One region of the Bifidobacterium aquikefiricola genome, then DNA from elsewhere that is predicted to be linked to it. Evidence: riboswitches for the same ligand, from Rfam matches in the RefSeq annotation. Region 1 holds a riboswitch; the other holds the start of a gene.
What was found. Region 1 has a riboswitch for fluoride ahead of QN215_RS00560 (inorganic diphosphatase). Riboswitches for the same ligand answer to the same signal wherever they lie in the genome.
Positions count from the first base shown of each region.

Region 2: another riboswitch for fluoride. It lies ahead of QN215_RS02520 (inorganic diphosphatase); the one in region 1 lies ahead of QN215_RS00560 (inorganic diphosphatase).

Region 1 covers NZ_CP129674.1:130,573-139,363, forward strand. The annotation lists gene eno (phosphopyruvate hydratase) at 1-961, opposite strand, end outside; gene QN215_RS00560 (inorganic diphosphatase) at 1,047-1,541, opposite strand; fluoride riboswitch at 1,595-1,685, opposite strand; gene QN215_RS00565 (universal stress protein) at 1,702-2,178, opposite strand; gene QN215_RS00570 (IS30 family transposase) at 2,267-3,376, shown strand; gene QN215_RS00575 (transcriptional regulator) at 3,597-3,899, opposite strand; gene QN215_RS00580 (hypothetical protein) at 3,896-4,441, opposite strand; gene QN215_RS00585 (hypothetical protein) at 4,556-5,194, shown strand; gene QN215_RS00590 (DUF488 domain-containing protein) at 6,183-6,575, opposite strand; gene QN215_RS00595 (cupin domain-containing protein) at 6,670-7,035, opposite strand; gene QN215_RS00600 (class I SAM-dependent methyltransferase) at 7,088-7,927, opposite strand; gene QN215_RS00605 (hypothetical protein) at 8,330-8,791, shown strand, end outside.
Region 2 covers NZ_CP129674.1:583,837-592,627, reverse strand. The annotation lists gene pgi (glucose-6-phosphate isomerase) at 1-639, opposite strand, end outside; gene QN215_RS02540 (mannose-1-phosphate guanylyltransferase) at 932-2,056, opposite strand; tRNA gene QN215_RS02535 (tRNA-Thr) at 2,294-2,369, shown strand; tRNA gene QN215_RS02530 (tRNA-Leu) at 2,485-2,565, shown strand; gene eno (phosphopyruvate hydratase) at 2,749-4,044, opposite strand; gene QN215_RS02520 (inorganic diphosphatase) at 4,131-4,637, opposite strand; fluoride riboswitch at 4,715-4,806, opposite strand; gene QN215_RS02515 (universal stress protein) at 4,823-5,299, opposite strand; fluoride riboswitch at 5,321-5,394, opposite strand; fluoride riboswitch at 5,445-5,535, shown strand; gene QN215_RS02510 (CrcB family protein) at 5,601-6,068, shown strand; gene QN215_RS02505 (CrcB family protein) at 6,065-6,454, shown strand; gene QN215_RS02500 (TetR/AcrR family transcriptional regulator) at 6,479-7,165, opposite strand; gene nhaA (Na+/H+ antiporter NhaA) at 7,324-8,592, opposite strand.

The DNA of each region.
Region 1 (8,791 bases):
TCGGGTTGGTCACGAAGATATCGTCTCCCATCACCTGCACTCTGTCGCCAATCTTGGAGGTGAGCGCCTTGAAATCGTCCCATGCATTCTCATCGAATGGATCCTCGATGGAAGCAATGGGATACTCGTTAATCAGGCTCTCGTAGAATTGAGCCATGTCCTGTGCGCTGGCCTTGGAACCATCAAAGTTGTAGACGTCGTTCTCTTTGTCGTAGAACTCTGAGGCAGCGGAATCGAAGCAGATGGCAATCTGCCGACCTGGCTCATAGCCCGCCTTTTCGATGGCCTCGACCAGAAGGTCGAAGGCCTCCCTATTGGACTTGAGGTTCGGTGCGAAACCACCCTCGTCACCCAATCCGGTTTCCAACCCCTTCGCAATCAAGACTTTCTTCAAAGCATGATAGGACTCGACGTTGGCTCGCAGCGCCTCGTGATAGGAGTCAAACCCAACGGGTGTGAACATGAATTCCTGAATGTCCACGTTGGACGAGACGGCATGAACGCCGCCGTTGAGCACATTCATCGCCGTCACCGGGATGACGTGCCCATTGGTGCCACCAATGTACTGATAGAGCGGCAGATGCGCCGAGGCCGCCGAGGCATGCAGGGCAGCCAGCGATACGCCGAGTATGGCGTTGGCTCCGAGCCGAGACTTGTTCTCGGTTCCGTCCAGACGAATCAGCGTCTCATCGAGATGGCGCTGATCGGATGCATCGAGACCGGCAACCGCCTTGGCTATCTCACCGTTGACTCCGTCGACGACGGTTTGCACGCCTTTGCCGTCATATCGTTTCGCATCCCCATCACGTTTCTCGTTGGCCTCGTTCTCACCGGTCGAAGCACCGGATGGAACGGATCCAAGACCGTAAGAACCGTCCTCCAGTGTCATCTCGACTTCCAGAGTTGGATTGCCGCGCGAATCGAGAATCTCGCGTGCGTGAATATTCGAAATCTTGCTCATCATATGTTCCTTTATCTTGTGAAATTTTTTTCAAGGAGTTCACCGCCTCTATACGGTGACTTCCCGAGTCATTCATGAATTGAGACTATTTTCGGTTCGCTCTGTCGAATGCCTCAGCGATTTCCTGCTGCGCCGCTGGCAGATCAGCCCACGACAGATCGGAATCGACGTGCTTGCCTGGTTCTATCGACTTGTAGTTGGAAAAGAAATGCTTGATTTCGGCCTTCTTCCAATCACTGACATCGTCCAGACCCAGCACGCCCTCATATCGAATGTCGTCCGGCACACAGATAACCTTCGAATCAGGACCGTGCTCGTCGGTCATGACAAACAGCCCGATTGGCCGAGCATTGATCAGGCATCCCGGGAATACCGGTACCTCGTCGAGAACCAAGGCATCGAGGGGGTCGCCGTCTTCCCCCAGTGTCCCCTCGACATAGCCGTAATCGGCGGGATAGCCCATGGATGTGAACAGGGTGCGATCCAACTTGATCCTGCCTGTCTCATGGTCCATCTCATACTTGTTGCGCTCTCCCCGTGGTATCTCTACAAGGACGGACAAGGTTTTCGTTGCGCTCATATTCCTCCCATCGTTCTGGCGGAGATGTGGGAGATAAAAAAACAGACCCCTGCATCTCTGCAGAAGTCATCAGCCTAACAGCGGTTCAGACGCTCATCACGACCGCGACAAACTATCTTGGGTAACTTCATACCCATGCTCACCAATATAGCAGGCACGGTCAATCATCGTATTCGTCGGCGAGTGGAACGGTGAGAACGGCAATGTGCTGCGTGTGCGCCAGACGCACCGAAACCGACCCATTGACCCACTCCTGCAACGCAGCCAAGGCCCCACGCTCCCGGGTGCCCACCACAATCATCACGGCATCGTGCTCACGGGCGAACTCCGCAAGCTCCTTCACAGGGTCTCCCACCAGAAGATGGTAATCAGCATCAGCGCCTGCACCCCGGGCAATTTTGAGCGCATGCTCAGACAGTTGCTTCGAGTTGTCACGCTCGGTTACGCCCATGCTGTCGGGATCTAAGGGCTCGATATGCCCGTCTTCCTTGACAAGGGTGGGATCCACATAGACAAGATGAAGCTTGACAGGGGCCATTGATGCGGCCATCTCGCATGCCTTCTCGATCACCCTATCAGGCTGCCCGGGAATGATTCCGACGATAATGGACGATAAATGTGCGGTTGGATGTTGCATAACAGCCCCTGAGTTCTAGTTAGAAGTGCAACACCGCTTATGGTTGGGATTGCTGATGTTCCGACCTTTGGGAGGTGCTGCACTCACTATGAAAGCTTATCCGCATGTGACCGGGGGTGAGCGGATCAGGATTGAGATGCTGCGTTTCGGGGATCATGAGACGATCCGGCAGGTGGCCCGCCAGCTGCATCGTTCCGCCTCCACGATCAGCCGGGAGCTCAGGCGTGGCCTGTGGTTCGCGTCCAACGAGAACGAGTCGTACCGGCCCTACCATCCCGGGCGGTTGAAGACGGGGGCGTGGACGGCTGGCCCGTTCTATTCGGCGTTGACCGCGCAGCGCAAGGCCGAGGCACGTTCGCGCAGGCCGAGGAAGCCCAGGCGCATGATGGACGCGCGCCTGCACGCGTGGGTGGCGGACGCGTTGACGCGTAGCTGGACGCCCGAGCTGATCGAGGGCCGGTTGAAACTGGAGTATCCGGCTGACCCGTCGATGCGGATCAGCCACGAGTGCCTCTACCAGTGGATCTACCAGGGGCATGCGGACGGCGAGGATTGGCGGCGCTACCTGCCCCGGGCCAAACGCCACCGCACCAGACGGGCGGGCCGCAGGGCCGGGCGTGTGACGATCCCGATGCGCGTGCCACTCGCCCTGCGTCCCAAGGTCGTGGACCACCGAGGTTCGTTCGGCCACTACGAATCCGACACGGTCATCGGTTCGGCTCCCTCGAAGCGGTGCGTCGACACGCAGGTCGAACGCAAAACCAGAAAGCTGTTCGCCCGCCTCATCGAATCCAAAAGCGCACCGGCGACCGCCAGGGCCGAATACGCGATCTACAGCCACATCCCCGCAGCGGCGCGCATCGACCGGACCTGGGACAACGGGTCCGAATCCGCGTTGCACCGGCTCGTGGACGAGGCCCTGGGCATGCTCACCTACTACGCCGACCCATACTCGCCCTGGCAGCGCGCCAGCAGCGAGAACCGCAACGGCATGATCCGCCGCTACCTGCCCAAACACACCAGCCTGAAGAACCTGACCCAAACCGAACTCGACGACATCGTCACCGAGATCAACGACACCCCCATGAAACTCCTGGACTACCACACGCCCAACGAAGCATGGCAAGAGGAAATATCCAAACTCGGCCTATCATCAAACCAGACCAGCCAACAAGCCAAACATTGCACTTGCAAATAGAATCCAGCGTTGAAGCTTGCAGTCAGTGGTGATGATAGAGTCTGAATTGTGACGCGCCGAACTGGCCTCCTGGGCGCAAAAACGGCAGGCCGATGAGTAAACCCCGTTATCCGCGCCGATACGATAGGGCATCGGCGCTCAGGCTGGTCATTCTGATGATGGCTCTGCTCGGAGATGTTCATGAGTTTGATGCAAGGGGCAGGATGTAGCATGCATACGATTAGCGGGCGTCGGCGATGTGCTTGAGGATGTCGATCTGTCGTTTGAATGCCCGCCGCCCCTCGTCGGTAGCGCTGATTTCGGTGAGTATGCGTCTGCCGCGGGCAATCTTGCTGACGTTGATATATCCAGCGTTTTCGAGGATGGTGACCTGTTTACTCAGTGTTTGTGGAGTGGTCTGCGCGGCTCTGCGAATGTCCGCGAAGCCGACCGCGTCAGCTTGGTTGATCAGCGACATAATCGTGAATCTCAGTGGTGAGAGAATGATTCTGTCCCAATCTTGCAGATCGTCTGAGAGATTCATGCGGTTCGCTTACTTGCTAGGAGTCGAACCGCGAAGATTAGACGGCAGGCACAGCCGACGGCGCAGATGATCCCTGCCACCAACGCCATCCAACCTAGACCCCTGCTCCCTGTCGAGCTGAACGACGCGGGTAGACCGGCACTCGACGCCGCCGCGCCCAGCAGCACGCAGCCTATCGCTAGGAGTACGTTTCTCCAACCCAACACGATACGCTCGAGATGCTTGCTGCCACGGGGCAGAATGTGACGGTGATTGCGTTCGCTGCGTACCGCGAAAAACGACAGCAGCACCGCACATATGCCGAGGAAAATGATGCCGTTCCAGGACCATGAGACAGACCACCACGCACCGAGCGTCAGGAACAATAGGACTTGGACGCTCGAGACCCAGGCGACCGTCCATCCGTACGACCGGATCTCCCGGTACGGCATGAAGCCACTGGCATCACCGCTGTGCTTGAGGAGTTCCCTCGCCTCTGCCGGTGTCGCTGTGCTGATGTCGTGGGTGTCGTCATCGGTTGTAATATCGTTAATAGTATCCATGTTGGCAAGTATACACGATTCTGTTATTGGTGCAAAGTAAGGTACGGTTCTTAATCGAGAACTTGATGAGGGGGTTTCTCGTCAACCGTTGTTGGAAGAAAGAGGTTCATGCATATGTTGCGTTCAATTTATCGTGTGGGAACAGTGTTGTTCTCCTTCGCCCTGGCCTTAGTTTTCGTCATGGCAGGATCAGAACTGCATGCCCAAGCGGCAGAGCCTGCAACGCAGGTTAAACAAGTATCGACATCCACCGAACCCACCGCTGGAGGCTATGTGCTCTCGTATTCGGACAATGAGGCGACCCGTTCGGCGACGGCGACTTTGAAGATCGGAACCAAGTACACCTTGGCATTGAGATCTCCGGACGTCCTCGTCATCAAAGACGGCCAAGACAAGACCATCGAAAGCCTTGCATCGTACAAGCAACAGCTCGAACAACGTTACCCCGAGGTCGCGGTTGGTGCGTGGATTCTGGCAACAGACCATGAGGCCACGATTACTATTTCTCAAAAACCGACGGCGACTGGGTTATATGGTGAGGAAAAAATCAGCGCCCCAAGTAAGGCATGGTACAACTGCATGGCCAATCACGGTATCGACGGGGGCATTGGCCGGTGCTGTGGCCGGATGTGGCGCGTCAGCAGAAATTGGCTGCATCGAAGGCGTAGCCCCCGAGCGGTCTGTTCGGTGCGGTTGGCGGAATCGTTACAGGAGTGTGGGACTGCAGAGGCAAGTGGTGAACTGCAATCATAAACCTTCGTTTGCTCTATGATCGAGGCACTCCGACTGAGGAGATTAGACAGATTCTCTAAGTTAGATTCAAATCGTTTTGAATTTCTGGTCTCACAATTAACGTCTCGGCGTGACCGTCTGAATAGGAGAAGCGACAAATGTTGATACTGGTCTAACGGTTCTTCTTAAATACGATCATGACTGCATCCATAGATGGATGCAGTTGACCGATGACTTCTGATGAGCGTTGCAAGCTTTTAAACGCTGCGATTCCTAATATCTTCAGATCGATCTTGATGCATCCAGCAGGCGACGGACGTGACGATGATCGGCGGAAAGCGCTAAGTCTACTGTGTTCTGTTTGGTAATTTATTCATTGATGCCATATAAGAGTTTGAGTTTGCTGGCGTTAAGTTCATTCTGTCTTTATGAGTCGGCTCCTACTGGAATCTAAATACCTTATTGAGGAATGATTTATTGTCCTCAATGGCACATGGAGCACGAAGTTGTCGTGTATCCAAATTCCGCTCTAACAGCTAGACGATACGAAACCGATTGATGACCATTTCAGCGTTGGGAGATGAGCAATGACTTAGAGGAGGTGACAGTATCTCATGCTCAGATCGACGATGATGCACTTGATATGCCTGCTATCAGAAAGAAAATCGTAACCCTCAAGGTAAACAATAATGGCTTGGACTGCCGGCCTGTATACGTCGCCATGAGACTGTGAGATTCTGTATAACAACAAATAAATCATATGTGACGACCAGTTGACCGGGATTTATCAAGGCTCAGATTCTCTGGAAGTCGTTTATAGGAATCCCAACCACTGTGTGGACAACATTCCCTGTCGCCTCCCACAGCACTAATCGAGTTTGTTCTTGGACTGATTCTCCAGTCTCCGCCACCCCCCTTACAAGCCCATGATTACCGGTGTATACACGCGGTCTGGCCAGAAAGAACTGACTACACTGGATTTCCGGATGCGATTTGCTTCACATATGAATTATGCAGCCTGTTCGATGCTCTCAAAGGATGGCTGCTGCAACAGCCACTCCTTGAGAACCATCACATGGTTGTGCTCGGTATCCTTTGCCGCGTACAACAGCAATATGTCCTGATCGCGAATGATGTGCGAACAATTACGAGCAAATTCAGCCGCCTCGTCGCTCGCATCCAATTCACTCATATAGCGGTTACGGAACTCTTCGAACCTCTCGGCCTTATGCCCAAACCATGTACGCAGCGGTGTTGAAGGAGTAACCTCCTTCGCCCACAAATCCAAGCGAAGCCTATCTTTCTTCATGCCACGCGGCCATAGACGATCGACAAGTATGCGATACCCCTGTGTATCCGGATCCAAGGAATAGACTCGCATCATAATCATCGAATGCTTCATGTTTCACACTCCCCTGATGACCGTTATAACCATCACGCACTGACAAATCGCTTACGCCCCCAACGCTTGTCAGCAACCATGAGAGGACGCGTGCCTAGTCGCTCGTTTCCTTGGCGTCTCGCGCCGGAGTGATCATCGTCAGCATCATGACGGAGGCCTCGACAGCCTCCACCGCATGCGGCAGACGCGTCGGGAAATACGCCAAGCCACCAGGTACCAGATCGACCGTTTTGCCCGACGCGGTAACCTTCAGATGGCCGGACCCGGCCTGTACGAACACCGGCATCGCTGCGGTATGCTCACTCAGAACCTGCCCCGCATCGAAGGAGAACAGCACGACATTGCCGCCAGCATGCTCCATGATCGTGCGAGACACCGTGGCCTCGTCCTGAACCTTGACCAATGACGAGACATCGCCAATGAATCCAAGCCCCCCCGTCTCACCGTGCTCATCAGACATTATATTTCCCTTTCGGTATTAGCGTGCTCTTATTCTCGTGACGGATAATCCTTCACCCCAGCTTATGGGCGACGATGGCTATGCCATTGATATGCTTCTTGTATTTGGTGAAAGTACGCTTCATAGTGAGAACCCGACTTCTCGCCTGACTGTCCTTGAGGAGGTTCTTCACAATGCGCAACACCCCAATGATTCCTTCATCCGCGATATTGCGTTTCATGTTCAGCAAGGCCATCGGTGCCGCATCAACCCAGTCAACCTCGAAACCGGCATCCTTCAGTAATGCCGTCCACTCGGCTGCGGTCAACGGCCTCGCACTCACCTTGATGGACTGAGCCAGTTCCTTGCGGATGGCATTCTTCACCTTCGTGTCCAAGGTGTCGGGCTGCAGCCCGAGCTCATGAATGGCATAGCGCCCACCTGGACGCAGCAGGCGGGCGGCCTCGGCAATGATCTTCTGCCTGCCACGGTCGGACTGCATTGTCAGCATTGCCTCGCCCACGACCACGTCGGCGCTTGCCTCGGGCAGACCGGTATCGCTGGCATTCGCCGTGATGCAATGCCCTCTACCAGCGACGATCTGGCCGACGATTGCAGCCGCCTTGGGATCCTCATCGACGCCAATATAACTGGCCGGCGAGTGCCCCAGGATCTCCGTCGCGGTGCGACCAAGACCCGGAGCAAATTCGACCACATCACCACCTTCCGCCTTGGCATGGTCAAGCATATGCTGTGTCAATTCCAGTCCACCCGGCCTGAGCACGCGCTTGCCGAGGCGAGCGAGCAGCCAGTGCCCGGGAAGGTGTGCGGAGTCGCGCTCCGAAAAAGGCAGCTCATCACCGCTAAAGTCTTCAGCATGACGTTCTGATGTAGGTAAAGAATTGGTTCCCATGCGTCACACTATAATGAGCCCTGACAAGACACTCCAGATACCTGATGCGGATAAAGGCAGGGCGGAACCATCCACTGACTGACCGCTGAGTAACCGAATAATTATGGACTGGACTGGAGATCACTTCGAAATCTGATACCAGCCACGTGCGCGCGAAGCGATTGATTCAAGAAAACATGGGCGATCCAAAGATGCGAATCTACTCGGTGCCATGCCTTTTCCCTGCATGAGCCGACAACCCGCAACCGCACGACACGGCGTCATGGCAAGATCCCTCGTTCCAGTGCGATGGCGGATCCACGAGCCACGCTTACTTTACAAACACTATATCTTGTGTCGAAAAAAATACCATCACTATATATAGTGGTTTCGATACAACGATAAAGACGAAAGCGTGAAACGGTGAATGATAGGTTTGTGGTAGAACTTGCAGATGACGCCATAGCAAAAGTCGTCAAGGATGTGCAACCTCACTGGGGGCCGCTCGGCTGGGTGACCTACAAGCGCACATATGCGCGTTACGTCGATTCCCAGCAGCGTACCGAGAATTGGGATGAGACAGTCAAGAGAGTCGTCGAAGGCAATATCAACCTTGACCCTCGCCTGCGTGCGTTACGTGGCAAGAAGAACAGAAGCTCTGAAGATATCGCACTCATAGCAAGTCTGCAGGAGGAGGCAATGCGCCTCTTTTCCCTCATCTACGGCTTGGGGGCCACTCCCTCTGGACGCAATCTTTGGGTAAGCGGCACTACGTATCAGAGTGAACATGGGGATGCCCTCAATAATTGTTCGTTTTACGCACCAAGAGTTAACCTACACAGCTATCACCATAGGCAATCGAATCAACCGTGGTTGTTGATCCAT
Region 2 (8,791 bases), 450 kb from region 1:
GACGATGATGAAGAGCGTGGTCTCAGGGTCGAGACCCTTGGTTTTTTCAGCGAGATCGTTAGGGTCGATGTTGGAGATGTATCGGGCTGAAATGCCAGCGTCAGCATATGGCTTCAGTGCCTGGTACGCCATGTTGGGACCAAGATCGGAACCGCCAATGCCAATGTTGACAACCGTTTCGATCTTCTTGCCGCTGACGCCCTTCCACTCGCCCGAACGAACCTTGTCGGCGAATGCATAGATGCGGTCAAGTGTTTCACGAACGTCCTTGACGGTGTCCTGACCATCGACGATGTATTTGCCCTCGTCTTCGACCGGACGGCGAAGCGCGGTGTGCAGCACTGCACGATCTTCGGTGTTATTGATATGAACACCGCTGTACATTGCCTTGAGACGCTCTTCCAAGTTCACGCTTTTGGCAAGATTTGCCAGCAACGGCAGGGTTTCAGGCTTGATCAGATTCTTGGAAAGATCAAAGTGCAGGTCTCCGGCATCGAAACTAAGCTTTGCGGTACGTTGTGAATCCTCATTGAACCACGTACGCAGATCGATGCCTTCGCGCTGCAGATCTTCGAAGTGCTTCTGCAGGTCCTTCCATGCTTGGGTGGTTGTGGCATCAATTGGTGGGTTAATTGCCATGATTCGGTCCTTTCGTCACCTTCATTGTCAAGCGATGCAAACGTTTGCAGTTCAGGTTTGCCTCGAATTCGATGTTCATTTTACTAACAAAAGTGGACATTATCAAACAAGTTCTTGCATAATGCAAAATCGAAAGCAGATTCTCATCACGCTTTTTAACAACTTAATATTCATTGTGAACTCTTCAAAGTATAGACACTTCAAATCGGCGAAATAACACTCGTAAATGGCTTGATTGCGTCCAAAAATGCCATTGATACTTTGAAGAGTTCACAATGAGCACTGCTTCCCGCTAGAGAATGTCGTCATGACCCGATTCAGCCAGATGCGCAACCATATCCTTGACCTCTTGGCTCCGAGCGCGCGGCGCAACAAGGAGTGCGTCAGGCGTGTCAATCACGATAAGGTCATCGACGCCAAGCAAGGCAATGGTTCTTCCGGACTGTGGAGCAACGACGTCACCTGCCGAATCGAGATACACCAAGTCGTCCGAATCCCCCAACACCTTGATATTCTGCCGGTTTGAACTCGGCAGCAGGGCGGCGACCGAATTGAAATCGCCCACATCGTCCCATCCGAATCCGCCGGGAATCACAGCCACGCCACTTTTTGCCGCCACCGGTTCGGCCACGGCATAGTCAAAGGCGATTTTTTCGATGCCATTCCACCAGCGCTTCATGGCCTGCGAACGCTGCTCCTCTCCCTGATCCCACGCCTGTGCAATCGCCTGAATGGCTTTGTAGATGTCTGGGTGCGTCTGATGCAGGCTATCGAGCATGACATCGGCACGCATGATAAAGATGCCGGCGTTCCAGCGATACTCTCCCGTTTCCAGATATGCCTGAGCCGTTTGAGCATCCGGTTTCTCGACGAAGGATTCAACGAGATGTGCCTGTGGCGCGTCCTGAATCTCTGAGGCCAAGGACCTGCCCTCATGGATATAGCCAAATGCCGTGGAGGGCCGTGATGTAGCAATGCCTATTGTCGTGACATATCCGGCACGAGCGGTGACGACGGCCTGACGTACCGATTCCGCGAACGCAGCATTGTTGCGGATAACATGATCTGCAGCAAACGAACCGACGACTGTCTGCGCTCCAAAGCGTCGGGCGATCACCGCTGCAGCCAAGGCAATGGCAGCCGTGGAGTCCCTGGGAGACGGCTCGGGAAACAGTGCCGAGGAATCCAACTCGGGCAGTTGCTCGCAGATGGCGCTGACATGCCGTTCACCCGTCGAGACGTATATGTGGTCAGCTCCGCACAGCGGCACCAGCCGGTTGTACGTCGATTGAATCAGTGTCTGCCCTGAGCCAACCATGTCATACAGGAACTTGGGCTTGGCTTTGCGGCTCAATGGCCATAGACGGGTGCCAACGCCACCAGCCGGAATGATTGCGTGAAAGTCCTCAATTGTCATGTCTTCATTCTCTCGCAGATGTTGTACACGGCTGAAACTCGCGACACCTCAGCCGGCGACTGGACAAATCTCAAGTTTTCAGTACACTGTTGAGATTGTGCCGAAGTTTAAGCCAAGGCTTATGGTTGTCATGATTGATGCCGAGGCAAAGTCCGAGCAATACGAGGTTTTTCAAGAAACCAGCCCCTATAGGTTGGAATCATGAGAATCGCTTATTGCAGAAGATTTCGACAACTTGCCACTTTAGCTCAGTTGGTAGAGCGGCTCACTCGTAATGAGCAGGTCGACAGTTCGATTCTGTCAAGTGGCTCCATGCACACATTGCACCACATCCGAGAGGATGCTGGGCAACGTGCATTCCAGACATGGCGCGATGCGAATGCAGAGTTATAGTCCTGACAATTCCCATCGTGCCGTGTTCAGTTCAAGCGCGAGTGGCGTAATGGTAGCCGCGCAGGATTTAGGTTCCTGTGTCTTCGGACGTGTGGGTTCAAGTCCCATCTCGCGCACACAGCTTAGCCTTGCAATTGCAATGATCCTGCTGTGAGCATTGAAATGGATTGAGGTAGGGGTTGCAGTTGAATTCCTGCAACCCCTACCTTATGTTCTCCCTAACATGCCTCTGCGCATTGCAATTCCGGTTACCTCAGCACGTGCTGGGACAGTGGTGCGATCCCTGCGATTGCTGCGATTCAGATTCGTGCAGCAAGCTGAGGGAATGCGTTCACTCCCGCATATTCGGCAGTGTCCCCTAGCCGCTCCTCAATTCTCAGCAGCTGGTTGTACTTCGCCACGCGTTCGCCACGAGCAGGAGCACCGGACTTGAGCTGCATCGCATTGGTGCCCACGGACAGATCGGCTATCGTCGCATCGGTGGTCTCGCCAGAACGGTGGGACACCATGGTGGTCAATCCATTGCGATTGGCGAGTTTGATCGCCTCTAAGGTCTCGGTCACCGTTCCTATCTGATTGAGCTTGATAAGCGTGGAATTGGCGGTATGCTCGCTGATTGCTCGAGTCAGGAATTTCGGGTTGGTGACGAAAATATCGTCTCCCATCACCTGCACCTTGTCCCCTATCTTGGCTGTGAGAGATGCGAAATCACCCCACGCGTTCTCATCGAATGGATCCTCGATGGATGCAATGGGATATTCGTCAATCAGGCTCTCGTAGAACCGAGCCATATCCTGCGCGCTCGCCTTCGAACCGTCGAAGTCATAGACGTCGTTCTCCTTGTCGTAGAACTCCGATGCAGCCGAGTCGAAGCAGATGGCGATTTGACGTCCAGGTTCGTAACCGGCTCTTTCGATGGCCTCGATCAACAGATCGAAAGCCTCCTTATTGGACTTGAGGTTGGGCGCGAAACCACCCTCGTCTCCCAAACCGGTTTCAAGCCCCTTGTCGATCAGTACCTTCTTCAACGCATGATATGACTCGACATTGGCTCGCAACGCCTCATGGTAGGAATCAAACCCCACGGGCGTAAACATGAATTCCTGAATGTCCACATTGGAAGAGACGGCATGGACTCCTCCGTTGAGCACGTTCATTGCGGTGACGGGGATAATATGTCCGTTGGCTCCACCGATATACCGGTATAGCGGCAGATGCGCCGAGGCTGCCGATGCATGAAGTGCGGCCAGAGAAACACCCAGTATGGCGTTGGCACCAAGCCGAGACTTGTTATCGGTTCCATCCAGATGAATCAGCGTCTCATCCACAAGCCGTTGATCAGACGCGTCAAGCCCGACCACCGCCTTGGCTATCTCACCGTTCACTCCATCGACAACAGTTCGCACACCCTTGCCGTCGTAGCGCTTGGCATCACCATCACGCTTCTCATTGGCCTCGTTCTCCCCGGTCGAAGCGCCGGAAGGAACAGATCCGAGGCCATATGAACCATCCTCCAGAAGCATGTCGACTTCCAGGGTTGGATTGCCACGAGAATCAAGAATCTCGCGTGCGTGAATATTCGAAATCTTACTCATAATAGTCTTCCTTCGTTCTTGTGAAACATGGTCGTTCATAGGATTCGACTGCTTCGAGGCAACAATGTGCCGCGTCGCCGCACCGCTCATGAATTGAAATGGTGCTGACTCGCCCTGTCGAACGCGTCAGCAATTTCATGCTGCGCAGTGGTGAGATTAGACCAGAGCATGTGAGCGTCGACATGCTTGCCTGGCTCTATCGATTTGTAATTCGAAAAGAAATGCTGAATCTCTGCCTTCTTCCACGAACTAATGTCGTTCAGATCCCGCACGCCGTCATATCTGACATCATCCGGCACGCAGATGATCTTCGGATCAGGCCCGTGCTCATCGGTCATGACGAACATCGCGACGGGACGGACATCAATCAGACAGCCAGGGAATACCGGAACCTCGTCGAGCACCAGAGCGTCAAGAGGATCGCCGTCTTCCCCCAAGGTATTCTCGATGTAGCCATAATCTGCGGGATACCCCATGGATGTGAACAACGTTCTATCCAACTTGATTCTGCCTGTTGCATGATCCATCTCATACTTGTTGCGCTGTCCCCGTGGTATTTCCACAAGGACGGACAAGCGTTTCGTATCGCTCATGTTCCTCCTCTCGTTGCGCAAACTCGTTGTGCAAACGTGTTGTGCACAGATGAGGAGGTAAAAAAACAGACTCCTGCATCTCTGCAGAAGTCATCAGCCTTATGGCGGTTCGGACTCTCAACGCCGCTGTGCTGAGAAGTCTCAGGGTAACTTCATACCCACGAGGATCAGTGTAGCAGAGAATGTCAACTCTTATATTGGTCTGCAAGCGGAACGGTAAGAACAGCAATGCTTTGAGTGTGCGACAGGCGCAATGAAACCGAACCGTTGGCCCACTCCTGCAATGCTGCCAAAGCACCCCTCTCCCGAGTGCCAACCACAATCATCGAAGCATTGTGGCTGTGCGCAAACTTAGCAAGCTCCTTCGCCGGATCCCCTGCCAGAAGCTGGTATTGCGCTGTGACGCCAGCATCTTGGGCGATGCCGAGCACATGTTCAGAAAGTCGCGCCGAGTCGTCACGCCATGTCTCGCTCATGCTGTCAGAATCCAAAGGCACCATGTGGCCGTTTTCCTCGGTCAGCGTGGAATTCACGTATACGAGATACAGCATCGAAGCTGACATCGAGCCCGCCATCCGACATGCCTCTTCCACGACCCGATCAGGCTGTCCGGGGATGACTCCAACAACTATCGAAGATGAACCTGCGCTAGCATCATGCATAGTATTTCTCCTTATGCTTGTCTCTTGGCAGGGGCTATCAGCATACAAGCGGTTTGAATCGACGGATTCAGGCGGGCTCCATCGCCTGACAACACGATATCACTCAACTATGTGAATGCTGATGGTATACTCTCACCTTGTCGTATTGTCTTCTGGCGATGGAACCCGCCGAGATGACAGGTCTCCATGAGATTCCCGTCATCTGAACCGCACATGCTGATAGTTCCTACGTTACGGGTAGTGCTCGGTTCGCCGGCCGTCCAAGCTCAGATGCTCTACCCACATGCGAGGGAGAAACAGTTTGCAAGACACACATGATGATCCAGAACACAGCTTCGGCAAGAAGCATCCACGGCTCCATGCCGCTCCGGCAGTATTCGTCGGAGGCGTGATAGGCACTGCGATACGAGCAGCGTTAAGCGAAATGCAGTCTTCGAACTGGACATGGCCATGGGTGACATTCTGCATCAACATGGTTGGTGCAGCGCTGTTGGGATTCCTTCTTGAGTATCTTGCAGGCACCGGCAACGATGTCGGCGCTCGTCAGACATTCCGTCTCTTCGCCGGAACCGGTGTCATCGGCGGTTTTACCACCTATGGGACCTTCATTCTCGAGACAGACACGAGGCTTCTGGGGGCACATCTGCTCGTTGGACTGTCATATGCGGCAGTAAGCATCATCCTTGGCTTGGTCTTCGCTGGATGCGGGGTCAAACTTGCGTCGCTTTGCGTCCGCCAATTCAGTCGAAAGGTTGGCGATAACCGATGAACACACAATCCGTGCTGACATTCACCTTCATGGCACTGTGTGGAGGCGTGGGAGCCGTCTGCAGATTTCTTGTGGACTCCACGGTGAACAAGCGCAACCGGCTGAACTTTCCACTGGGAACCATCGCGGTGAACATATCAGCATGTCTGCTCCTTGGGCTGCTCACGGGATGGGTGTCATCGTGGAATGCAGCGGATGCACAGACCATCAGATTCATACTGGGCACCGGTTTGCTTGGTGGATACTCCACCTTCTCCACGGCCAGCGTCGAAGGATACCGTCTCATTCAGCACCAGCATCCTCTGCGCGTGCTCGTCCATACTGGGGGGATGCTCATGATCTGCCTTGGTGCAGGAATCCTTGGCATATGGTGCGGCTCCCTGTAATACCTGCATAATATCTGCATTCCCTCAGCCACTGCTTGGAGTCTGCTCCGGAGCCTGCTCCGTTGAGGCATCTGTCGATGACGGGATAGGCAGATCGAGCATGGCGAAGATAGCTTTTTGAGCCAAACATTCCATATCAAGATCGTTTTCCAGAAGCCATTGGATCTGCAACCCATCCAGCAGGGCTTGCAGCAAGCGTGCAACATCCTCTGGAGGAACCAGTGGCGCAACACGATGGGAAGCATAGAGCGTGGCAACGGTCTGACCGACCAGAGCACGTTCGATTGTTCCCCGCTCCTTGAAATACTTATAGGCACAGCTCTCAGGGTCTGCGGCCTTGACTGACATGTGTGCATACAACTCGACAAGCCCTGGTGTCTTCTGATTGTGCGCTATGATGGCGAGCGCATGACTCACCGGGTTATCGTCACTCTCCGGCTGAACAGTCACAGGATCCTTCAGATTCTCTGGAATAAGCCTGCTCGCAGCCAAATCCGTCGCATCTCGTTCACGCAGCACCTGGACGAGCAGATCATCAATCGAATCGAAGTAATGAAGCACACCGGCCTCAGTGATCCCCACAGCCTTCGAAATCTTCGATAACGTTGTCTGATCGAACCCTTCGACGGCAACAATGTTCAGGGCCTCGTCAAGAATCTGCTTTCTTCTGGCCTCACCCTTGTGATATGTCCCGCGCGTGCTGCTCGCCATAAAACGATCATTCCTCACTATTGCTAGTCGAATTCCACAAATCATAGATTACGCCATGCTTCATCACAATCAGGCTTTGTGGCTGAGAGAACAAATTGTGTCGGCCGGCACCTGTGTTGCCGAAAAGCAATCATGCATCATGCGTCATGCATCATGCGTCATGCATCATGCATGCGCTGAGCATCTCTCGTGCCCCGCCCTGACTGAAGAAGCGTTGCCTCGTATGCCTTCCTTCGCCTGTGCTGTGCGCATGCGTGCAGGATCAGAGCACCAATTGAAGCCGACAGCAGCGATCCAACAAGTATCCCGATCTTGGAATCATCATCTATGCTGCTGTGCGCGCCAAAGGCAAGCTCGCCAATCAGCATGGAAACCGTGAAACCAATCCCTGCAACGAATCCCATGCCTATCATCTCCGACCAGCGCAAACCTTTCGGCAACGAGAGCACCGGCAGCCGGGTGAGCAGAAATGTGGTCCCCGTTATGCCAAGCATCTTGCCCAAAGTCAAGGCAACCACGATTGCAAGCGTCACAGGTTCTTGAAGCCGCAATGCCAGTCCAGCCCAACCGTCTACATTGACACCCGTCGAGAAGAAAGCGAAGATCGGGACAATCAGCAGCTTCGAATAGGGTGCAAGCTTTCTCGCCAGCATTCCAGCCATCGAATCATGACCCTTCCACGGTGCACTTGCAGGAACGCATAGTCCCAGTGCCACGCCGCAAATAGTTGGATGAATCCCTGAAGCATGCACGAGCATCCAAGCGATCACTGCCAGTGGAAAAGCAATGAACGGCGACGAGATGCCCTTCCTGAGCAGGAACGCGAATAGCGCGAGCGCACCCAATGCCAGCAGCAAGGGCAATACATGAATGCCCGCCGTGTAGTAGACAGCAATGATGGTGATGCCAATCAAATCGTCAACAACGGCCAAGGTCAGTAAGAATGTGCGCAACTGATGTGGCAGACCCCTGCCGACCATGGCAAGAATCGAAACGGCAAAGGCAATATCCGTAGCCGTAGGTATGGCCCATCCCTGCATTGCCTCTCCACCGATTGGCATGATCGCAAGCACATATATAACCGCCGGACAGACCACTCCGCCACATGCGGCAGCAACTGGCAGAATCGCAACCTTAGGATCACACAAGATTCCTGAAGTACATTCTTCCTTCAGATCAAGGCCGACAGTGAAGAAAAACACTGCAAGCAGCCCATCGGTAACCCATTCCCTGAGCTGCAACTGCACACCCAAGGCACTGAATCCGAATGTGAAGGAGCCAAGATTGTCGTAGAAATTGCGCAGAGGAGAGTTCGCAACCACAAGCGCAGCCACTGCAGCAACGAGCAATACGATGCCCGCACCGACATCACTCGCATCCAGGCGCTTCACACTTCTGGCGATTACTCGCAGTGCCCTTGAAATCATTGAAATTCCTTCAACTGTGGTGAATGTGGGCAAAGAATCCGGCCCTTTGGTGGCAATGAATGCAATGCAGCACTCACAGAAGTCCGATTGTGCTCACCTTGCAATCGTATCTGATTGCCGCTTCACCGGTGTCGCCGTTGTCTGTCTCAGCATTGTCTGTCTCAGCATTGTCTGCGAAGCTTGGCGCGGCCGCTCCACT